3 regions of the Robertmurraya beringensis genome follow, and region 2 is predicted to be linked to each of the others. Evidence: predicted binding sites of a transcription regulator. Region 2 holds the regulator's gene; each other region holds the start of a gene.

Region 1 (8,111 bases), on a different contig from region 2:
TTGAGGATATCTCACTCGGAACCGAGCTCCTCTACCACACCGTCATCAACTACAAAGGGTGAGACACAACCACCATCGTGGTTGTGTTGGATATAACATCTAGTTCCTTTGAGCTAGGTGTTTTTGTTCATTTTACGACATAAAAAGATATTTTTCTCCGAATTATGTAGAATCATATTATAATAAACAGAATCAATGAAGAGTTACATAGCATCTTAGCATATTTTACTCTATCGGTTATTAAAATGAATGGGGAGAAAAAATATGGAGGAATTATTATGACATCAGAGAAGCAATTCGTTCAGAAAAAATATTATCAAACCCTAATTGAACAAGAAACGGATTTTCCCGTACGTTCACTAGGGGAAGCATATTATAGGGAGCAACAAAAGGACGTTCCCGACTTAACACCCATTCGATTCGCACAAGGGGAAGTGTATTTCCTATACAAAGACTTTGAAGCAGCGATCTTTAAGTGGGAAAGTATTCAAAATGAGTTAGCACCATGGGCCAAAAAGAATATCGCAGATGCTTACTTGGAGTTAGAGCAATACTCAACTGCAGAGGAAATCTATAAAAGAGTAAGTACAGAATCGATTGTACTTCATACAGAAGTTTCTTTACAGCTATTTAGACTTTACGTAAAAGACGGTCGTACCCATGAAGCCACGTCTATTATTAGCGAAACCATTAACAACCACCCTGATTATCCTGGAGTCACTGAACTTGCCCGTCTCTTCTTTGAAGAAATTGAAGATTGGGCTAATGCAATTCATCTTGCCATGAAAGAATTTATGCGCACCAACTCTCCAGAATGGATCGATATCATTAAAAAATATTGCGATGAACAACGAACCACCATTTTTAAACCTGAAGAGTATATTCCATTTTTATCATTCATGTTACGCCTTGATCGTATTCGTTTTGAGAAGATTGTTTTTAAGCTTTGGGAAAATTACGAAGAACAATCAGAGCTACTTAATTGGGTACGCGAGCTTAATTCATTACTACTACAATCAGAGCTTCCTGAACAGTTATCCTGGAAGCTTCTATCTCAACAATACTTAAAAACTTTTCAGTTATTTTTAAGTGGAAAGTATACCTTGAATGAGATTCAAGAAATCATTCCATTATTGCTAAAAAATTGGATGCGTTTCGCAGAATCAAATCATTTTGTCTATACTGCTTGTGCAGTACTGGCGTGGAATGAAGTTTTCCCAGGTACGATCGATGAAGATACGGTTTCGGTGGCTAATCATGCACTAACAAATTCTTCATTAAATGGATTAATTGATGTGCACCAAACTAAACAATTGTTCTCAAGTATCGTTACTTGGGCTGAAGAAGATATGCAAGTAAGCAATAAGCTGAAATGGATTATGGAGAATTTACAAAATAAGCAAAGCACCATTACTTTGTTTACAGGAACAAGCAAGCTACAAACAACGATTTTAAGTGATGTGCTTGGACATGAACAAGTAAGCCAATTGTCTTCCAAATTAGCATTATATAGCTACTTGCCTGAACCTGAATTAATAGAAGTCAATTCCGTTGAATCCAAACAAGTAGACAGTCCTTCGGAAATCGGGTCAACTGATCATTACATCCATTCTAAAGGACCTTTTGAACTGTTAAAAGCGGAGAACACTTCATTAATGTCCATTCCACCGTATCGTGGAACAGTTCAAGAAAGAAGCTCACTATCTGTTAATTTACACATGGCTGATAGCATTATTTATGTTTTAAATGAGGAAAATCCATTAAACGAAATGGAAATGAATGTGATAAGACAAATGAACCAACAAGCTAACGATCATACGTTCATTTTTATCCTTCCAATCCCAAAGGTAGCTGAAGAAGAGACTGGCGTTTCTTATTATATGGAAACCGTCAAGAAAAACCTGAATCCAATATTCCCTAATGCTGAGATTTATCCGTACACGACTTCTCAAGCGGTGGACTGGAGTCATGTTTTAGCCGAAGTAAACAGTGAGAGATCCAACGAAAGAAGAACAAGAAAAGAGCTTTACTTTATTAAAGAAACACTACACTATCTACTAGCTAAACGAGCTGATAAAGAAGAAAAATTAATCGATGTGATTCAGTGGAATAAGGAAATGTTAGCTAAGGTTAGTGGAGCTTCCATGCAACTTGGTGATCTAGAACAGGAAGTTGGAGAAAGGCTTAAGCAGAATTATATTTCGATCTTGCAGGAGCTTTCAGCAGAAGTAGAAGCTGACATACCAAGTGTTCTAAAATCAACAGCAGAATCTATTACCGATCAAAGCAATCTTGCTACTATTCATCTTCAATTAAACGAAGAAATGAATAGGCGCATGGAGGAATATTTACAAAACACTACCCTTCCAAAGCTCTACTCTTCTCTTCAAAAATGGATTGGTCTTACAAAAGAGGAACTACAGCAGATTCGTGCTTATTTAGATGAAATGGCTACAAGCTTTAATGGCTTATACGGAATTGAAAAATTCCAGTTCCCTGTAGATGATCAATTACTTCACGACTGGAGAAGAGACACTGGACGGTTAACAAGTGGTGTTCAATTAGAGCACATCAACATTATGTTAAAACATAATCCAACACAATTGTTGCTTAAGGGAGCAGGGAAGCTTTTGGCTGGCATCGGTCAAAATAAAGCGATGCTGCAGCAAAAATACAAGCGCTATGTAGAAACGGAAGATTATTCCGAAGTAGCAAAACACGTAAGTAAACAGTTTTTTGCGCCTTATCATTTTTTTGCAATGGCCATACAAAAAGATTTAGAATCGTTCTTCCAAAAACCTAAGGATGAGTTAACTCACACAGCAGAAGACTTAGTAGAAAAGATTAATCAATTTGAGCTATCTTTAGCAAAGCTTCAGCAAAATCCAACTGCTTTTGAGGATCCAATTAAGCTATTCACGGTCCGTTATAAGCAATACGAATACCTGTTTACTGGAAGTCCTAAAGTCAAACAAGAAGTATAATTAGTTTTCAAGCTGGTGCAATCATGCACCAGCTTTTTTTCATTCTGAAAGCTTCAAAACTTTGAACAAAATGTGAATACATTCACATAGTTCACGAAAGTGTGACAAACTTCACAAGTTTTCAACATAAAAGAAGTTAAAATAGAGCTATCAAATTGATTGTGAAATAACGAGCATAAAGCTCAGGCTGGGGAGGACAAAACAAAATGGAAAAAAAACATTTAGTTCTTATTGGTAACGGGATGGCAGGAGTAAGAGTAATCGAGGAAATTCTAAAACTAACGCCCGATGCTTTTCATATAACAATCTTTGGAAACGAACCATATCCAAACTACAACCGAATTCAATTATCAAATGTATTGCAAGGAAAAACAACGGTAGATGAGATCTTTCTAAATGAATGGGAATGGTACCGTGAAAATAATATCACTTTATATACAAATGAAGCGGTAGCAAAGATCAATCCACAATTAAAGACAGTCGTTTCTTCTACGGGAAGAATCGTTGCTTACGATGAACTAATTATTGCAACAGGTTCAAGCTCTTTCATCCTACCGGTACCCGGTGCGGATAAACAAGGAGTAACGGGCTTCCGTGATATTCAAGATTGTGAAAATATGATGGAAGTAGCTCGTACACATAAAAAAGCGGTAGTTATCGGTGGAGGTCTTCTTGGTCTAGAAGCTGCAAGAGGTTTAATTGACCTAGGAATGGACGTTCATGTGGTTCATTTGATGCCACACCTCATGGAAAGACAGCTAGATGAGACAGCTGCAATTATGCTGAAAGAAGAACTTGAAGCGCAAGGGATGAAGTTCCTTTTTGAAAAACAAACGAGTGTAATTCTTGGAGATGACCGAGTTACAGGTCTTCGATTTAGCGACGGAACAGAAATCGAAACAGATCTAGTCGTTATGGCGGTCGGAATTAAACCAAATACACAGCTTGCAAAAGAAGCTGGCATTAATGTAAACCGTGGGATTGTTGTCAATGACTTGATGGAAACAAATACACCTAATGTATATGCGGTTGGGGAATGTGCAGAACATAGAGAAATCACGTATGGAATGGTCGCCCCTCTCTATGAACAAGGGAAGGTTTTAGCACAGAGAATACTCGGTTTAGAGGTTTCACCATATGAAGGATCTGTAACAGGGACCCAGCTGAAGGTTTCTGATGTTGACCTTTATTCTGCGGGTGAAATAATTGATGATAAATCAACAAAAGCAATTAAAGTACACAATGAATTTGAAGGCATTTATAAAAAAATACTAATAAGAGACAATCGAGTAGTGGGGATTGTTCTATACGGTGACACAAAGGATAGTACAAAATTGTTCCGCATGCTTGTTGATAAAGAAGATGTTAGTGGGAAAACAAGCGCAAGTATCTTAGACTCTGGTTGCTGTGGCGGGGGTCAAGCAGACATGAGCGTTGACTCTATGCCAGATACAGAGATTGTGTGTGGATGTAACGGCGTCTCAAAGGGAACCATAGTGGAAGCCATTCAAACAAAAGGGCTTACAACGGTTGATCAAGTATCTAGCTGTACAAACGCAGGTCGTTCTTGCGGTCGATGTAAAGGTATTGTTGGTGAAATTCTTGCTTATACATTGGGTGATTCATTTGATGCCACAAAAGCTAATAAAAAGACTCTCTGTGGTTGTACAACTTTAAGCCGTGACGAGGTAGTTGCTGAAATTAAAGAAAAAGGCATGATGAGTACGAAAGAAGTCATGAATGTTCTTGGCTGGAACAACGAGGAAGGCTGCAGCAAATGTCGTCCTGCTCTTAACTACTATCTAGGTATGCTTCACCCTGAAGAATACCACGATGAACGTGACTCTCGACTTGTTAACGAGAAAATGCACGCGAACATTCAAAAAGACGGCACATACTCTGTTGTTCCAAGAATGTACGGTGGTGTAACAAATGCTGAGGACTTAAAGAAAATTGCTGAGGTTACCGAGAAATACAATATACCGCTTGTTAAGCTTACTGGTGGACAGCGTATCGCATTACTAGGTGTGAAAAAAGAAGATCTGACAAATGTTTGGGAAGACCTAGGAATGCCTTCTGGTTATGCCTACGGAAAAACATTACGTACAGTAAAAACATGTGTAGGATCTCAATTCTGCCGTTATGGTACACAAGATACCATGCAACTAGGAATTGACCTTGAGAAGAAATTTGAACGTTTAGACACTCCACATAAATTTAAGATGGGCGTATCAGGATGTCCACGTAACTGTGCTGAAGCAGGAATTAAAGATATGGGAATTGTCGGAATTGATGGCGGTTTTGAATTGTATGTAGGCGGTAACGGAGGAACCGATCTTCGTGCCGGTGACCTACTCTGCACGTTAAAGACTGAAGAAGACGTAATGGATATGATTAGTGCTTATATTCAGTACTACCGTGAGACCGCCAATTACCTAGAGCGTACATCAACATGGATTGAACGTGTGGGCCTAGAACATGTAAAAGAAGTACTGCAGAATGCTGAAGTTAGAAAAGAATTAACTGCGAAACTGGATCGTTCATTAACTAGATACACAGAGCCTTGGAATGAAGCACTGAAAAATCAACAAATTCGTGAAAAATACTACAAAACAGAGGAATTTCCAGAAGTTTTAGTCTAGTATCGTAAGTGGAAATTTAATATTTACGAAGACGAAAATGATGGGTAAAATTAGAGGAAAGGTTTTGGTGATTGATATGCCACAAACATTAACAAAGGTTGATGTCGGAAATTATCAAACATTAGCACATCAAGCAGGAAAAGTGATCCGACTTGGCGAAAAAGAAATAGTCCTATTTAAACTATCAACTGGAGAAGTTAAAGCGGTTGAAAACAAAAGTCCTCATCCAAAAGGAGGCACTTTGGCTGATGGCTTAGTAAGTGGAAGCTATGTATACTGTCCACTTTATGACTGGAAAATCTCTTTGAATGATGGGAAGGTCCAAGCACCAGACGAAGGACAAGTAAAAACGTATGAAGTAGAAGTTGAAGATAATCGCATTTTATTACTAATATAAAGGATGGGGGCGACTTCGCCCCCATTTGCCTAGGGGAGGAAGTTTGTATGACAACAGGAAAAGCATATTTAGTTGGAGCAGGACCAGGGGATATCGGACTCATTACAGTAAAAGGCCTAGAAGCCATTCAAAGAGCGGAGGTTATTCTTTATGACCGACTTGCAAACCCAAAGCTTCTGGATTTTGCACCGCCAAATTGTGAGTTTATCTACTGTGGGAAGCTTCCTGATCGTCATACCCTCAGGCAGGAAAAAATAAACGAGCTACTTGTAGAGAAAACAGCTGCAGGAAAAATCGTCGTTCGATTAAAGGGTGGAGACCCTGGAGTGTTCGGACGCGTAGGTGAAGAAGCAGAGGCTTTAGCTAAAAATGGTCTTTCGTTTGAATTGATTCCAGGAATCACTTCCGGAATTGCAGCCCCTCTCTATGCTGGTATTCCAGTAACCCACCGAGAATATGGAGAATCATTTGCCATTGTTACGGCTCATGATAAATCAAAGGACGGGAAATCTACACTCAACTGGGAAGGACTTGCAAAAGGGATCGATACAATTGCTTTTTACATGGGTGTAGGCAATCTTTCGCATATATGTACGAATTTACTTTCACATGGGAAACCCTCATCAACACCAGTCACGCTCATTCAGTGGGGAACATTTGGACGTCAAAAAACACTGGAAGGTACACTTGAAACGATCGTTCAGCGTGTGGAGGAAGAAAAGTTTACGAATCCAGCCATTACGTTGGTTGGAAATATCGCTTCTCTTAGAGAAAAAATCAGCTGGTTTGAGAAAAAACCATTATTTGGTCGCCAGATATTGCTTCCAAGAACAGGGCTGAACACGAGTAATCTAGCAAAGGCATTAGAAGAACAAGGTGCTGACGTGATTGAATTTCCTAAATGGAAACGTGTAAAAATAACACCAGATCGTCTCATACTATCTAAGCTCTCAATGTATTCTTCCATTATATTTACCTCACCTGAGAGCGTAGAAGAGTTCTTTCAAATATTAATAGAAGAGAAAATAGACATTCGTTCAATCCAAGCTGATTTGTACGGTATGTCGCAGAAATCAGTAAATCAACTATTGAATAAAGGGCTGCTCGCTGAACCAACTGAGAAATTAAGAAAAGGAGGGACTATCCTCCTCATTGGAAGTAGTAATAATATAGAAGAAACTAGTCAAAACGTCTTGAATTTTGGGAATTTTGAAACCTTTACAACATCTATAAAAGAAGTGGATGAAACGTATCTGCCTATTTTTAAGCGTATGCTTGACGACTCTAAGCTTAATACAGTAATCTTTCCAAGTTCCGCTTCTGTACCAATATTGATAAAAGCACTTGAGAAAACTGATTCTCTTACAACAGATATGTTAAAAGAACTAGAGATATACTGCTTTGGTAATCAAACAATGAATGCACTACTAGCACACGAAATACTAGGGGCAGAACAAACAAAAGAAGCAACTATCCCGTCGCTTCTATTATCTCTAGCAAAAAAGTCTGATTCCTAAAAAGCAAACGGTGATGAAATGGAAAACTTATATCCTGTCTTTATAAATCTAAAATACAAAAAGGTATGTATTATTGGCGGGGGACGAATTGCTGCTCGTAAACTGGAAGGATTATTGCAATCAGAAGCAGTCATTACGATCATAAGTCCCACTCTCATGGAGTCCATTTTTCCCTACGTAAACAGTGGATTAGTTCATTGGATTCAAAAATCGTTTGAACTAAGTGATATTGAGGATGCTTTCTATATTATCTCTGCCACCAATGATCCACATGTAAGTAGTGAACTACGGAAAGGGGTCAGTCCCTCTCAACTCATCAACTTTGCTGATGATTATTCCTCTTCTAACGTAATCGTACCTTCTGTCGTTAGGAGAGGACGGCTTGCCATTGCAGTTACGACCTCTGGTGCAAGTCCCAGCTTATCGAAAAAAATAAAAAAAGATCTAGAGGCCATTTATAGTAAAGATTATGAGGATTATGTAGAGTTCCTAATGGAAAAGCGCTCCTATATTCAAGAGAGTGTAAATGACACAGATAAAAGAAGAAAATTGCTCTCTCTGCTTGTAGAGG
Region 2 (8,111 bases):
AGCGGTTAACATGCCTGCCTGTCACGCAGGAGATCGCCGGTTCGATCCCGGTCGGGACCGCCATTTTCATATATTAGAAGAACCAAACGAACCAAAATGGATTCGTTTTTTTGTTTTTTAGAGAAGTTTCTAATAAAAGGGAGTAGTTGTGGCGAAAATAGAGTAGAATACGGCTTCATATACTTTAAACAGCCATAAAAACTAAAAAACTACATACAAATCCAACCCTTTTTGCTCATTTTTTTAAAATCATGTACACTTATAAGAGACTAGCCTTAGGAATCTGTCCTAAGGTTTTTTTATAAAAGATTGGGTGATGAATTCAATGAACGAATACATAGTAAGAACAAACAGTACGGAAGAGACTTTACAATTTTCAAAGGAACTGGCACAGAAGCTTCAACCAGGAGATGTGATTACATTAGAAGGTGACCTTGGTGCAGGTAAGACGACGTTTACTAAAGGACTCGCAGTGGGACTGGATATTAACAAAAACGTTAGTAGTCCGACTTTTACTATAATAAAAGAATATAACGGAAGACTTCCACTTTACCATATGGATGTGTATCGATTGGAGGATTCTGACGAAGACTTGGGCTTTGATGAATATTTTGAAGGACAGGGAGTAACGGTTGTGGAGTGGGCTCATCTGATTGAAGACCAACTACCGGAAGAACTTCTACAAATCAAGATTTCTCATGGGGAAGAGAATTCTCGTAACTTAACGATAACGCCAAAAGGAAAACGATATGAAATGCTTTGTAAGGAGCTATTTGCCTAATGAAAGTACTAGCTATAGATACATCCAATTATCCACTGGGGATTGCCTTAATAGATAACCAACAAGTGATTGGGGAGTATATAACGAATATTAACAAGAATCATTCGATCCGTGTGATGCCAGCGATTGAAAACCTATGCAGGGAATGTGAAGTTAAGCCAGCAGACCTAGAGAAAATTGTCGTCGCTGAAGGTCCTGGTTCTTATACGGGAGTTCGTATAGGAGTAACGATCGCGAAAACATTAGCGTGGACCTTACAAATTCCGCTTGTTGGGGTTTCAAGCATAGAAGTGTTAGCGGCATCAGCTGCACGGTACTTCCCAGGCAATGTGGCTCCATTATTTGACGCTAGAAGAGGACAAGTCTATACCGGTCTATATCGCTTCCAAAATGGCGCACTCGAAAAAGTTAAAAAAGACCAACTGGTATTAGCTAAAGATTGGGCAGAGCAGTTAAAGGAGATGTCAGAGCCTGTTTTATTTGTTGGCAATGATGTCCCTATTCACAAGGAAGTACTAGTGAGTATTATGGGAGATCAAGCAAGATTTGCTCACTACACTGAACATAATCCACGTCCTGGTGAGCTAGCTCATTTAGGGGTCAATCGAGAACCCGTTGATGTGCACAGCTTTGTGCCAAATTATATTCGGTTAGCTGAAGCTGAAGCGAAATGGCTAGAAGGGAAGAAAGAAAATGATGCAAAATGAAGAGACTCACTCATTATCTGATTCCTTTGTGTTTCGATATATGAAGGAAGAAGATATCGATCAAATTTTAAAAATTGAGGAGCTTTCATTTGCAACGCCTTGGACAAGGCAGTCATTTGAGAATGAGTTGAATTTAAATCAATTTGCTGTCTATCTGGTCTTAGAAAAGGAAGGACAAATTGTAGGTTATTGTGGCATGTGGTTGATTGTTGATGAGGCGCATATTACAAACATAGCGGTCTTACCTGAATTTCGTGGGCAAAAGCTTGGAGAAGGGATCCTTCGTATGATCATGGAGGTTGCAAAAAAAAGGGGTGCAAAATCGATGACACTGGAGGTACGTGTGTCAAACACAGTGGCACAATCGTTGTACCGTAAGCTCGGCTTTATGAACGGTGGAATACGCAAGAATTATTATACTGATAACTATGAGGATGCATTAGTCATGTGGGTGACAATATGAGTGAGAAAAATCAATATATATTAGGGATCGAAACAAGCTGTGATGAAACAGCTGTTGCGATTGTAAAAGATGGACATGAAATAATAGCAAATATCGTTGCGTCGCAAATTGAAAGCCATAAGCGCTTCGGTGGAGTCGTTCCTGAGATTGCTTCTCGTCATCATGTCGAGCAAATTACGATTGTCATAGAAGAAGCGATGCGAGTGGCTGAATTACAGTTTTCAGATATTGATGCGATTGCTGTAACGGAAGGGCCAGGACTTGTCGGAGCCTTATTAATAGGGGTGAACGCAGCCAAGGCGCTGAGCTTTGCTCACGGTATTCCTCTTGTAGGAATTCACCATATCGCTGGTCATATTTATGCGAATCGCTTGATAAAGGAAATGGAGTTTCCACTGTTATCACTGGTTGTCTCTGGTGGACATACAGAGCTTGTTTATATGAAGGAACATGGCCATTTTGAGGTGATTGGAGAAACGAGAGACGATGCTGCGGGTGAAGCATATGATAAAGTCGCTAGGACGTTAAAAATGCCATATCCAGGCGGACCTCATATTGACCGATTAGCAGCGGTTGGCTCACCTATTATAGATTTACCGAGAGCCTGGTTAGAGGAAGGGTCCTATGATTTTAGCTTCAGTGGATTAAAATCAGCAGTTATCAACACTGTCCACAATGCAGAGCAACGAGGAGAAGTGATTTCACCTGAAGATCTTGCTGCAAGTTTTCAACAAAGTGTGATCGATGTGTTGGTAACTAAGACGGTACGTGCGGCGAAACAATATTCTGTGAAGCAAGTGTTACTAGCAGGAGGAGTGGCTGCGAATAAAGGACTGCGTAGCGCGCTAGAGAGAGAATTTGCTGCTAATGAAGGTGTAGAATTAATTATTCCTCCACTTTCTTTATGCACAGATAACGCAGCCATGATAGCTGCTGCGGGAAGTGTTATGTATGAAAAAGGTCAAAGAAGTGACTTTACTTTAAACGCCAATCCTGGATTAGACCTATCTATCCACAACTAATAACTTTAGGAAAAAGTCCCTATCACATGATAGGGGCTATTTTTTGTGTATAAACACTATTTCGACAAGTTTCACTGTGGGTAATGTGGATAAAATAAACTAAAATTGTGGATAATGTGGGAAACCCTGTGGAAAGCTCATATAAAAACAATTTAGCTGTGAACAAAATTGTGGAAAGGAAAAAACCGGGATAGATTCTTCCTCCCGGTTCTTTACGCTTATTCAGCCAGTTCACTCCATTCTTCTAGTAACTCATCTAATTGGAGTTTGGCTGTTTCAGTTTCTTCATTAATTTTAAGCACTCTTTCGTGATCTTGAAAAATTTCTGGATCACAAAGCAATGTATTATTTTTTTCAATCGTTTCTTCAAGCTTTTCAATTAAGCCCTCAATTTCTTCGATGCGTCGCTTTCGTTGGCGCTCTAATTTCTTGGCTTCCTTATCGATTTGATACGTATTTTTTTCTGGAGAAGCAGCTATGGTAGCGGCAGCCTTTTCTGCTTGTTCAATGGCTTTAAGCTCTTCTTGTTCTAGCTTCTTTTCCACGTAATAATCGTAATCCCCAAGATACTCAACAGCCGCGGTTTTACTAAGCTCAATCACCTTTGTAGCAATGCGATTAATAAAGTATCGATCATGAGAAACAAAAAGAATCGTACCTGGATAATCCACAAGCGCGTTTTCTAATATTTCCTTACTGTCTAAGTCCAGATGGTTGGTAGGTTCATCTAGTATAAGAAGATTCGCCTTTTGCATCATGAGCTTAGCTAGTGCTAAACGTGCTTTCTCCCCACCGCTTAGAGTGGAAACCGTTTTTAATACATCGTCGCCGGTAAATAAGAAATTCCCTAGTACCGTGCGGATTTCCTTTTCACTTTTCAGAGGGTATTCGTCCCAAAGCTCATTTAACACTCGCTTGTTTGAAGTAAGAGCTGCTTGTTCCTGGTCATAATAGCCAATGCTAACATTGGAGCCGTAATGAACTTGTCCTTCTACCGGTTGTAACGTACCTTGGATGGTTTTGAGTAAGGTTGATTTTCCAATCCCATTTGGTCCAACTAAGGCAACGGAATCTCCTCTAGTAATTCGGAGGGAAAGTTCCTCAGCTATTCGTTCATCATGATAACCAACTGCTAGGGAGTGGACATTTAACACTTCATTGCCACTTTGCTTTTCAATATCAAAACCGAAGGAGGCGGACTTTTCATCTCCAAGAGGTTTGTCCATAACTTGCATTCTCTCAAGCGTCTTCCTTCTACTTTGGGCTCGCTTGGTGGTCGATGCACGAGCAAGATTTTTTTGAATAAAGTCCTGTAGTTTGGCTATTTCATCTTGTTGTTTCTCGTATTGTTTGAGATCACGCTCGTAGTTTTCGGCTTTTTGTTCAAGATAAGAGCTGTAGTTTCCTGAGAATTTGCTGATTTGATTCCTAGAAATTTCGTACACTTGATTGACCACTTTGTCTAAAAAGTAGCGATCGTGGGATACGATTAAGATGGCACCTGAGTAGCCAGTAAGATATTGCTCTAGCCAAGACAACGTATCGATATCTAAATGGTTGGTAGGTTCGTCCAAGATAAGAATATCAGGCTTGGTTAATAACAACTTCGCAAGAGCTAAACGAGTTTTCTGGCCACCACTTAAGCTATCAATTTTCGTAGAGTAATCGAATGAGTGGAAGTTCAAGCCATGTAGGACAGAACGTATATCTGACTCGTACTGGTAGCCCCCATTCTCCTTAAACTCATTTTGGAGATGGTCATATTCCTTGATTGTTCGCTCGTACAAAGTAGCATCTTCAAATACGGTAGGATCAGCCATTTTTTCCTCAAGCTTACGAAGTTCCCGCTCTTGTTTCATGACATGTTCAAACACGGTAAGCATTTCTTCCCAAATGGATAATCCGGAAACAAGACCTGTGTTCTGAGCCAAGTACCCGATCGTTACATGTTTGGGCTTGATTAAATCACCTGATTCATAGGAAAGGTGATCGGCAATAATCTTGAGTAATGTAGATTTCCCGGCCCCGTTTCTACCTACTAAGGCAATACGGTCTCTTGTTTGAACTTCTAGTTTTATATTCGATAAAATAAGGTCAGCCCCATAAGACTTGGAAAGCTGGTTTACTTGTAGTAGTATCATTGATTTCACCTCTATACTTCTACGGTTAGTGTATCGCATTCAATACGGATGAGCAATGATATGAGTTGTGAACTATGTTACAATGTTTTCACACAAAATGAGGAAAATAGTGTATGATTTTGAAAGAGGTGTATAATAGATGTCAGAGTTCACTCATTTTAATAAAGAAGGCAGAGCAAAAATGGTAGATGTGAGTGATAAGCCCGAAACGGTACGGACGGCCATTGCCCACTCTAGTATCACAGTTAATCAAGAGATATATGATCGAATCACACATAACCAAATGAAAAAGGGGGATGTGTTAGCAGTCGCACAGGTTGCAGCTGTTATGGCTAGTAAAAAAACATGGGATATTATTCCAATGTGTCACCCTATTCCACTCACAGGTGTTGATATTTCTTTTGATTGGGAATCAGATAACAATTGCCATACTCTACATATTTCTGCTAGTGTAAAGACAAAAGGGAATACAGGTGTAGAAATGGAAGCGTTAACAGCTGCTTCTGTTTGCGCGCTTACCGTGTATGATATGTGTAAAGCAGTAGATAAAGGAATGGTTATCGGGAAAACATACCTGGTTGAAAAGACAGGTGGTAAAAACGGTGACTTTAAGAGAGAAGAGAGACTATATTAGTTAAAGGTAGAAGGTAGGGGAAGAACGATGAGTAATGAATCAATGAAAATCCCACAAGCAACGGCGAAAAGACTACCATTGTATTATCGCTTTTTAAATAGTTTACACTCATCAGGAAAGCAACGCGTTTCATCGGCTGAACTAAGTGAGGCGGTGAAGGTCGATTCTGCAACAATCCGAAGAGATTTTTCATACTTTGGAGCCTTAGGTAAAAAGGGATACGGTTACAATGTAAACTATTTATTATCCTTTTTCCGTAAAACACTCGACCAAGATGAATTAACGAAGGTTGCGTTAATTGGGGTCGGGAATCTTGGGACAGCATTTTTAAACTATAACTTCTTAAAGAATAATAATACCAAAATTGCGGTTGCATTTGATGTGATAGAAGAGAAGGTAGGCACAAAAATTGGTGAAGTGCCCGTCTACCATATGGATGATCTAGAAGAAGTTATTGAAAAAGAAGACATTCAGGTCGCGATATTAACGGTTCCAGCACCGGTTGCACAATCCATTACCGATCGAATGGTTCAAGGATCGGTGAGAGGCATTTTAAACTTTACCCCGGCCCGATTAACGGTTCCCTCATCCATCAGGGTTCACCATATTGATCTGGCTATTGAGTTACAGTCACTGGTGTACTTTTTAAAGCATTATTCAATGGATGAAGAAATGGTAGAAGAATAAACAGTAAGCCGCCCCTTAGTGGAGCGGCTATTTCTTTTGCTCTTTCTTGATCTCTTTAATTTTAAAATGTAAAAGAATCATCCGAATGCCTGAACCAATATCAAAGGTCGCTAGCAAGACAAGCAGGTAGGTGAAAAAGCCCCACTCTCCATTTTGCTGTAAGTCCTGTATGGCAAACACTGTGAACAGAGCACCTAAGATGATGTATATAATTCCTGAAAATAAAGGTGACTGTCTCATAAGAAGAATCCTCCAATAAAGCTTTGCATTTGTTCTGCTTGTTTGATTAATTTTTCTAAGTCTTCCTTAAATACGGATTGCACAAGAACAACGAACGTATTCATCGATACGTGAGCAACGATCGGAACGAGAATCCGATTGGTTTTTACATACAAATACGCAAAGGTGAATCCCATTGCGGAATAAAGTAGAGTGTGCTCCGGCTCCATATGGGCAAAAGAAAAAATAACGGAGCTAAGCAAGGCTGATAGAAAAAAGTTAAATCGCTTATAAAAAGCCCCAAAAATGATCTTACGAAAAACAATTTCTTCTAATATAGGACCAATCACTGAGCTCACGACAATCATAATAGGAAAGGACTCAATGATGCGTAGAATCTGTTGCGTATTTTCAGAACCAACATCAATACCAATCAAACGTTCAATATTTGCAGCAAAGGCTTGGGCAAATAGGGCAAGAAAGACACCTGTGATAGACCAAAGGATCGATCGGCCTAAGCTGGCTCCGCTTCTTACTTCATTTGTGTTTACCATCTCATTACGCAACAACATCAGGACAATCACAAGTGTGAGCGAAAAGCTTATGACAAGCCAAGTGACCCCTGCGAACCCTTGAGAGTGATGGGTTTCAAAACCAATCAGTTCTAGTATCAGAGAGGTGATAGGGACACCAATAAAGCTTGAAAGCTGCATAGCAATATAAGCAATTAATATAATCCAATATTCACGTTTCAAAACAAGTCTCCTTTTCCATCCAATATAGTTATTCTACTCGTAAACATCAGGTTGTATCAAATAAGAAGAATTATCGTCCGTATTTTAGCATTATATGGATAGAATAGGTGGAAAAGTACATACTTAGTAAGGTTGTACAATTAACAAGTTATGGGGGGACTTTTACAAAAAATTTATAAAAAAAAGCGGTTTCTCGCTTGCAAAAAAGGTAGAGATTCATTAATATAATAGTTGTGTTAGCACTCTAGTTAAGTGAGTGCTAATAATAAAAATCTTTCATATATTTGAGGAGGTTGTTTCACTTGTTAAAGCCACTAGGTGATCGCATTGTAATTGAGCTAGTTGAAACGGAAGAAAAAACGGCAAGCGGTATTGTACTACCAGACTCTGCTAAAGAGAAGCCTCAAGAAGGCAAAGTAGTTGCTGTCGGCACTGGCCGCGTACTTGAAAGCGGTGAGCGTGTAGCTCTTGAAGTTTCTGTGGACGACCGCATTATCTTCTCAAAATACGCTGGCACAGAAGTGAAGTACGAAGGAAAAGAGTACTTAATTCTACGTGAAAACGATATTCTTGCTATTCTTGGATAAGAGTAGAGATTTTCTTATTTAAAAACTAAACGAAGACAGAATAGATTGAAAAAACTCGAGGAGGGTATTTTACAATGGCTAAAGAAATTAAGTTTAGTGAAGACGCACGCCGCTC
Region 3 (8,111 bases), on a different contig from region 2:
AAAAGCTTTCGAGAAAAATCCATCACTTCAGTTTGTGTTATTTCATATTGTGGGGGTGCTTCACCTACTGATAGAATTGCTGGCATTGCATTGCTCCTTCCATGATGACCAATACAAGGATATTTTTTCCAAAAACAGAAGATTTATTCATGAAAAAGACTCCCTACTTTAGTAAGTAGAGAGTCATCCATGTCTTGAAGGAGTTGCTGTGCCTCTTCATTATATGTTGATTTTCGTTACAAATCACTAGATAATTTTTACCATAGAAATGAACCAAAAGGACCATTCCATTCCCATTATTTTTTACTATTGAAAATGAGAAAACCATGTTATTTTTCACTAAATCTATGATAATATAATGATATTCGACTAGTTGGAGGAATATCAATGACTTTATCTAAGCAAGTGACAGATATTTTAAACGGGACTATTGATTCAGTTAAATCAGTTCTTCCATTTGACCTAGCCGTTGAAAAACCATCTCTATTTACACAGCCATTTACACAACATTCAATTGGTGTGCTAATTGGAATGACCGGAGATGTAAGAGGTCGAATTATTATTGATGGAAATGAACAGGTGTTTGGTAAGATTGGAGAAGGAATGTTCGGTATGGCTTTAGAAGGGGAAATGCTAGAGTCTTTCGCTGGAGAGTTAGGAAATATGATTGCAGGGAATTTATCTACAACGATTTCACAAAAAGGCCATGAAACCGATATTACTCCCCCCACGGTTTTGGTTGGAGAAACAAAGGTCTATGGATTTGATAAAGCATTCCGTTTACCAATCAAAATTCAAGACTTAGGAACAATTGAACTTATTATTATGGTAGAAAATAAGTAGAGAGGATAACCCTCTCTACCTTTTTTAAAATCCGTGGATCGTCATCCCACCATCAACAAATATGGTTTGACCACTGATATAATTTCCTGCTTCGGAAGCTAGCATGACAACAGGTCCTACTAGTTCTGGTAATTCACCGACACGATTTAAAGGAGTGACGGCTAAAATATCTTTTACATACTCTTTGTTAGAAAGTAAGGTTTCTGTTAAAGGTGTTTTGAAATACCATGGGCCAATGCTATTTACATTAATATTATGAGGACCCCATTCTAATGCGAGGACTTTGGTCATTTGGATCATAGCCGCTTTTGTTGCCGCATAAACGACACCTGTCCGCAAAGCCACATGGCCGGCAACAGATGAGATAGAGATTATTCTACCCGCCGTTCCGTGCTTCTGCATCACTTTACCAACTTGTTGTGATATCATAAAGGCTGACTTTAAATTGGTATCCATGATCGTCTGCCACTCTTCTTCCGTAACCTCTATTGCTTTAGAACGGATATTCATTCCTGCGTTATTAATAAGAATATGTATTTCTCCCCACTCATCCTCTACCGTAGAAACCGCTCTTAATACTTCCTCTTTTAAGGTAACATCTGTCGGTATAACGAGCACCCTCTTACCAAGAGAGCGAATCATTTCAGCCGTTTCCCTTAAATCTCCCTCGGTTCGGGAAAGTAGTGCAACATCTGCCCCTGCTTCCGCTAACCCAATGGCGAGTGCTTTTCCTATTCCCCTGCCCGCACCTGTTACTATCGCATGTTTGTTATCTAATCGAAATGATGGTAAGTACAAAATGATCCCCCTTTTTTATTCATATATGAATCAACATATCAAACCGTAGTCAAAAAGAAAAGGAAAAAGGGTTTCTTTTTCCTTTCACCTTCTTACTTCTTATCTTGTTGTCTTTGCACCTCTATATAAATCTCTTTGCACACCAGTTCACCGCACACCTGACATACTACCTTCCCATCGTAAAGAGTTCGGCAGTGCTCGCAATAGTATTTCACCATATATTATCCCTCACTATTTCTTACTGACCAATATTACTATCAGTATATTTATTGCAAGTATAAGAGGTTCCTTCAAGCAGTCTAAAAGCTTGAGGATTAATAATAAATATGAAAAATCTATGATGAACATAACCATAATCAAATACCAATTATTAACATCACCCTAACACCTCTACCTTAATAATATGTATAGAGGAAACCGCATTAGTAATAATAGGAACTAGGTGGTGAATAATCTTGGGAATCATTCAAGCCTTCTTCAATTGGCGAGAAGGAAAATATCAGGAGCATTTAGAAGCAATGTATGAGGAAGATAAGTGCCCTCAATGTCACGGAAAAGGGTACCATGTGTATCCTCCTGTAGGAGAGTTTATCCCATATAATCATATTTTTGATTGCGCTGGCTGCGAAGGCTTAGGCTCTTATTCAAAGAGAGATAGTACAATCGTGTAACACACTCTAGGTTTCTAGGGTGTGTTTTATTGTGTAATAAATATCACTCACCTACAAATGCTTTTATGTCGACATTCGTAACCGTTATCATATATTTTCAAATTTTATCTTTTTCACAAATTTTTCACATTTCAAGACAACTGTATGTGATTTAAATCACTGTCACGATAACTTTTCACTACTATCATAGTAAATACATAACAATTGAACAATTTGTGAAATCAATGAAAGCTAATGGAATTGAAACAATTGTCTTGTATTATGAAGTTGTAATCATTAATTTATTGTGAAACCTTGGAGAGGAAGTGAGGGTTATGGCAAAAATGGAACTCAACCGAAAAACAAAAACGGAAATTGAGGATAGCTCTTCTTTAAAGGGCACATTAGCCTCCGTTTTCCTATTAGGATTCTTTCTAATAGTCACATGGGTAAGCGTGTACTTCTTATTTTTAGACCGTTTTTAAAGAGAGAAAGGGGGATATATGTATTATGCATATGCATAAATTCGAAAAGATTTGGCTGATATTTGGGATTGGGACTCTTCTAGTTTTCCTAACCGTTTTAGGTGTTAGTGCCTTTTATCTCGGAAATCAACCACCCAGCTGTTTAGCCACAATCAATCCTGAAAAAGTTGATACAAATGCACCATTCAATGAGCCAGGCCTAAAAAAGGTTGAAGGCAAAGACTGGGACTATGAATTGGTATACGTAGCTCAAGCTTTTGCTTATACTCCTGGAGAAATTGAAGTTCCACTCGGAGCAAAAGTTAAGGTAATTGCAACAACAAAAGACGTCATTCACGGATTTCAAGTTGCGGGAACAAATATAAACATGATGTTAGAGCCTGGTTATATAAGCGAATATGTCACAACCTTTGACAAAGCTGGAGAATACTTAATTTTATGTAATGAATATTGTGGTTCTGGACACCACATGATGACGTCTAAAATCAAGGTGGTGGAAAAATGAATACATTAAACACAAAAATCGATCCTCGTGATGGAAAATTAGTTATGGCCCATTTTTATGTGGCTTTCATCGCTCTAGCTGTCGGTGGGCTGGCAGGACTTCTTCAAACGTTAGTGCGATCTGGAAAATTTGTGTTACCTGCAGGAATTGGCTATTATCAAATCTTAACGGTTCACGGTGTCGTGCTCGGGCTTGTATTAACAACATTCTTCATTATGGGCTTTCAAATTGCTGCTACAAGTCGTACATCAGGTACATTATCCAACCTTCAAAGAAAATTAGGTTGGATCGGCTTTTGGTTAATGACTGCAGGTACGCTAATGGCAGCCACAATGATATTACTAAATAAAGCTTCTGTATTATATACCTTTTATGCACCTTTACAAGCACATTTTATTTACTACCTTGGTCTAACACTTGTTGTGGTAGGTAGTTGGCTAGATGGAGCTGCTGTATTAGGTAAATATATTAGCTGGAGAAAGCAAAATCCTGGTCAGCCAAGCCCGTTAATTACGTTTATGGCGGTTGTCAATACGATGTTATGGATTGTCGCAACTATTGGTGTTGCTTCAACCGTACTATTCCAATTACTTCCATGGTCACTTGGAATTGTTGATCGAGTGGACGTTTTAGTTAGCCGTACACTGTTCTGGTATTTTGGACATCCACTTGTTTATTTTTGGTTATTACCTGCCTATATGGCATGGTATGTAGTCATTCCAAAAGTCATTGGTGCAAAAATCTTCTCTGATTCGCTTGCTCGTTTGTCCTTTATCTTATTTTTACTATTCTCTATCCCGGTTGGTTTTCATCATCAGTTAATGGAGCCAGGAATTGATCCTGCTTGGAAGTTTTTACAGGTTATCTTAACGTTCTTAGTTGTCATTCCATCATTAATGACCGCTTTCTCTCTTTTCGCGACTTTCGAAAGCTATGGCCGCTCTAAAGGAGCTACCGGACTTTTCGGATGGTTTAAAAAGCTGCCTTGGGGAGATGCAAGATTTACGGTACCTTTTATCGGGATGCTTTCATTCATTCCTGCAGGTGCCGGTGGACTGGTGAATGCTTCTCATCAGTTGAACCAGGTGATTCATAATACGATTTGGGTTACTGGACACTTCCATTTAACCCTTGCAACCGCAGTTGTTCTAACTTTCTTTGGTATTACATACTGGCTGGTTCCTCATGTAACAGGCCGAGTATTAACAAAGGCGATGAATAAACTTGCGATTTACCAAGGCGTCCTTTGGGCAATTGGCATGACCTTTATGTCTGGTGCAATGCACGCAGCTGGTTTATTAGGAGCACCACGTCGTTCTTCTTTTTCAGAGTATGGAGGAGCTGCTCAAGCTTCTGAATGGATTCCTTATCAAATCGCTCAAGCGGTTGGTGGCACCATCCTTTTCATAGCGATAATTCTTATGCTTTATATTTTTGTGAATTTAGCATTTTTTGCTCCAAAGGGAGAAGAAGAATTTCCAATTGGTGAAGTGAGCGATAAAGCTGAAAAAACACCAATGGTATATGAGAACTGGAAGCTTTGGTTAGGTATTACTGCGTTACTAATCTTGTTCGCGTACACCATACCATTTATTGATATGATTCAAAATGCTCCAATCGGATCAAAAGGTTATAAATTATGGTAATAACAAACAGCGCCTATTAATGGGCGCCGTTTGTGGTTTCTACAGATATTTTATTTTTCTTTTCGTAACTCACTAAAATGACTGAAGCAAGTATAAACATTCCACCAATGAGTTGTATTATTGTTAATGTTTCATTGTAATAGTACAACCCCAATAATGTTGCTACAACCGGTTCGATCGTAGCAATAATGGACGCCTTACTACTCTCTGTTTTCTTCAGTCCCCAAGTGTATAAAAAGTAAGCTGTTACAGTCGTTATTAAAGCAAGCCCAATACTATACCAAATGATTGATGGCTTAAATAGGATACTTGACTTTGTCCAAAGAGTTGTAGATGGCACTAAAGATAAAGAAGCAATCAAAAATGTATAAAACGTAACAGTAAAAGGGGCATATCTTTGAAGTGCCAGCTTCCCGAATATACTGTATAGCGCATAACCTAACCCTGAGCCTAATCCGATAAACAACCCAATCGTTGAAATCTGTGCTGTTTCTTCCATTCTGAGACCTGCAATAAGAACACACCCGATGATCGTACCAAGTACGGCTAAAATCTTTTTTCTACCAAGCTTCTCCTTTAAAAAAACAAAAGATAAAATCGATACAAAAGCAGGTGACGTATACAGCAGTATAACTGCTAGAGAGACATTCATTTCATTTATTGTTGTAAAATAGCACCAATTAAAAAAAACTATGCTTAATACTCCGGTTCCAATAAATAGATAGGTATCTTTAAATTGAATTTTTAACTGTTCCCTTTTTTTCGCTACTCCAATAACAAAAAGAATCAAGAACGCTACCCCTACTCGTATCGTAACGATCTCCATAGCTGAAAAGCCAACTGCTGTTAATTCTCTAACGAACAGAGCTATTAGTCCCCATAAGAATGCAGCTAGACCAATAGAAACATTTGAAGCTAAATGCATGGTTTCCTCCTTGAAAAAAGGACGACAAAAATTGTCATCCCCTTTTCTATTTTTTCATTTCATAAATTCTCTCATATTTATCATAAAGATAGTCAATTAAGTAGGAAGCATTCAATCCTTCACCAGTAATATCTTTAATCAATTCAAGAGGTAGCTTCATTTTTCCGTACTGATGAATGTTTTTGGTTAACCACTCTTTAATTGGTAGAAGATTCCCCACCTCAAGTAACTGTTCATAATGGGGAATATCACTTAGCATAGCATGTTTTAGTTGAGCAGCATAAATATAACCAAGCGCATAGGAAGGGAAGTACCCAAAGCTTCCATCAGACCAATGAACGTCTTGAAGGACTCCATTTGCATCATTATGTGGAGTAATCCCTAGGTATTGTTCATACTTTTCATTCCAAACTTTAGGCAAGTCCTTTACTTCAATCTCATCATTAAAAATCCCTTTTTCAATTTCGTACCTGATCATAATATGCAATGCATAAGTTAGCTCATCCGCTTCAATGCGAATAAGCGATGGTTTCGATTCATTGATTGCTCGGTAAAATTGTTCAATTGTAACATCTTGAAACTGAGCAGGTGCGTATTCTTTTAGTAAGTCAAAATTTCCTTTCCAAAAAGAAAGATTTCTTCCAATGAAATTTTCATAAAATAGAGACTGTGATTCATGTATCCCCATGGATGTTCCTGTACATAATGGAGTTCCAATTAAAGCAGAAGAAATATTCTGTTCATATAAAGCATGACCTGCTTCGTGTACCGTTCCAAATATAGCTGTACGGAAGTCATTTTCATCATACTTTGTTGTTACTCGAACATCCCCTGGATTTAATCCAGTCGCAAATGGATGTACCGTTTCATCTAATCTACCCGAGTCAAAATCATAGCCAAGATTCTTTAATATTTCCAAGCTTAATTCTCGCTGTTTTTCCTTAGGAAAATGGTGATACAAGAATTGTGTGTTTGGCTTTTTTTCTGATTCCTTTATTCTTTGAACGAGAGGAACGATTTTTTCTTGAAGCTCACAAAATACTTGATCCAGAATGTTTACTGTAATACCAGGCTCATACATGTCTAAGAGAGTATTATATTTATTTTCCGTGTAGCCCCAATACGTTATAAATTTTTTTGTCATTTCAACAATCTTCTCAAGGTATGGTTGGAACATGGAAAAGTCTGAAGCATCCTTTGCCTCTTCCCATACTGCCTCTGATTTCGACTGAAGGATAACAAATTCTTTATATTCTTCAGCTGGAATTTTTTTGTTTCGATCGTATTCCTTTTTACACTCAGCGACCGTTTTTTTGGTTATCTCACTCAGTTCAAGATCATGTTCCACACTAGTTAAATTTGCTATGTATGCAGCCATTTCCTCAGATGTTGACATTTTAAACACTTCACTAGATAGGAGACCAATGACTTCTGAACGCTGCTCCATCCCTTTTTTCGGTGCTCCTGTTCGAAGATCCCAATATATAAGTCCAAGTGCTTCTTTATACGCACCCATCTTTTTAACATAATCTAAAAACTCTTGTTCCATCTGCTTTATGGCAGTAACCATCTAGTCCCCTCCTTTGATTCCCTTATGCAAGAAATTTTATCATAATTTTCAGGAAAAATCTTGAAAAAACAAAAAAAGGAGCAGACGATTATCTGCTCCAAGCTTACTTTGATACCGATACAGGTAGGACGGAATGTACGAGATCAATTATTTTTTGAGGCTCGTTTTGATTCATTAAAATATGCACTTTTCCTTTGTCTTCATGTGTACGTATTAAACGACCGATTCCTTGGCGAAGTCGGAGAAGCATATACGGGATATCGACTTCTTCAAAGGAGTTTTCTGTACTCTCCCTTTTCGCAGTAAATACGGGGTCATGAGGTGGAAATGGAAGAGAAAAGATGAATACATTCTCTAATGAAGAACCTGGAATATCAAGCCCTTCCCATAAATGAGTGGAGCAAAGTACAGCACTCTCTTCCTGTTGAAATTTCGAAACTAGTGTACTTATTTCTGCATCTCCCTCAAAATAGATAGGGAAAGGAAGTTCTTCACGAATATGGCGTTTAAACTGCTGTTGTTCTTCTTCATTGGAAAACAGGACTAGACCTCTTCCACCAGCTTCCATTAATTGTGTAACAGTATACATACATTTTTCCTCAACAGACGGAAAGGAAGGAATCTGTATTTTCATAGCTTCATCATAATTAAAAGGTGAATTTACACGGAAAGATAAAAATTCATCTATT

Evidence for each region. Region 2 encodes Rex, which represses fermentation and respiration genes when NADH is low (regulators of the CRP and FNR family bind a similar motif). Its sites were predicted from a motif close to TTGTGAAATATTTCACAA; they were not measured.
Region 1: a site for Rex is predicted at 3,055-3,072, ahead of nirB (nitrite reductase large subunit NirB). Genes of this name have one in related genera too.
Region 3: a site for Rex is predicted at 2,425-2,442, ahead of ACFFHF_RS22840 (cytochrome c oxidase subunit 2A). Genes of this name have one in related genera too.

Annotation. Positions count from the first base shown of each region.
Region 1 covers NZ_JBHLUU010000127.1:67,982-76,092, reverse strand. The annotation lists gene ACFFHF_RS23275 (M20 family metallo-hydrolase) at 1-62, shown strand, start outside; gene ACFFHF_RS23270 (tetratricopeptide repeat protein) at 279-2,984, shown strand; gene nirB (nitrite reductase large subunit NirB) at 3,191-5,626, shown strand; gene nirD (nitrite reductase small subunit NirD) at 5,664-6,023, shown strand; gene cobA (uroporphyrinogen-III C-methyltransferase) at 6,071-7,540, shown strand; gene ACFFHF_RS23250 (precorrin-2 dehydrogenase/sirohydrochlorin ferrochelatase family protein) at 7,559-8,111, shown strand, end outside.
Region 2 covers NZ_JBHLUU010000101.1:23,583-31,693, reverse strand. The annotation lists tRNA gene ACFFHF_RS14265 (tRNA-Asp) at 1-63, shown strand, start outside; gene tsaE (tRNA (adenosine(37)-N6)-threonylcarbamoyltransferase complex ATPase subunit type 1 TsaE) at 326-781, shown strand; gene tsaB (tRNA (adenosine(37)-N6)-threonylcarbamoyltransferase complex dimerization subunit type 1 TsaB) at 781-1,488, shown strand; gene rimI (ribosomal protein S18-alanine N-acetyltransferase) at 1,475-1,951, shown strand; gene tsaD (tRNA (adenosine(37)-N6)-threonylcarbamoyltransferase complex transferase subunit TsaD) at 1,948-2,973, shown strand; gene ACFFHF_RS14240 (ABC-F family ATP-binding cassette domain-containing protein) at 3,192-5,114, opposite strand; gene moaC (cyclic pyranopterin monophosphate synthase MoaC) at 5,254-5,748, shown strand; gene ACFFHF_RS14230 (redox-sensing transcriptional repressor Rex) at 5,776-6,435, shown strand; gene ACFFHF_RS14225 (YdiK family protein) at 6,463-6,675, opposite strand; gene ACFFHF_RS14220 (CPBP family glutamic-type intramembrane protease) at 6,672-7,409, opposite strand; gene groES (co-chaperone GroES) at 7,712-7,996, shown strand; gene groL (chaperonin GroEL) at 8,071-8,111, shown strand, end outside.
Region 3 covers NZ_JBHLUU010000126.1:117,023-125,133, forward strand. The annotation lists gene ACFFHF_RS22820 (type III polyketide synthase) at 1-86, opposite strand, end outside; gene ACFFHF_RS22825 (chemotaxis protein CheX) at 388-843, shown strand; gene ACFFHF_RS22830 (SDR family NAD(P)-dependent oxidoreductase) at 868-1,641, opposite strand; gene ACFFHF_RS22835 (methionine aminopeptidase) at 2,097-2,312, shown strand; gene ACFFHF_RS22840 (cytochrome c oxidase subunit 2A) at 2,627-2,776, shown strand; gene ACFFHF_RS22845 (cytochrome c oxidase subunit II) at 2,802-3,281, shown strand; gene ACFFHF_RS22850 (b(o/a)3-type cytochrome-c oxidase subunit 1) at 3,278-4,927, shown strand; gene ACFFHF_RS22855 (DMT family transporter) at 4,944-5,852, opposite strand; gene ACFFHF_RS22860 (carboxypeptidase M32) at 5,899-7,422, opposite strand; gene ACFFHF_RS22865 (ATP-dependent DNA helicase) at 7,526-8,111, opposite strand, start outside.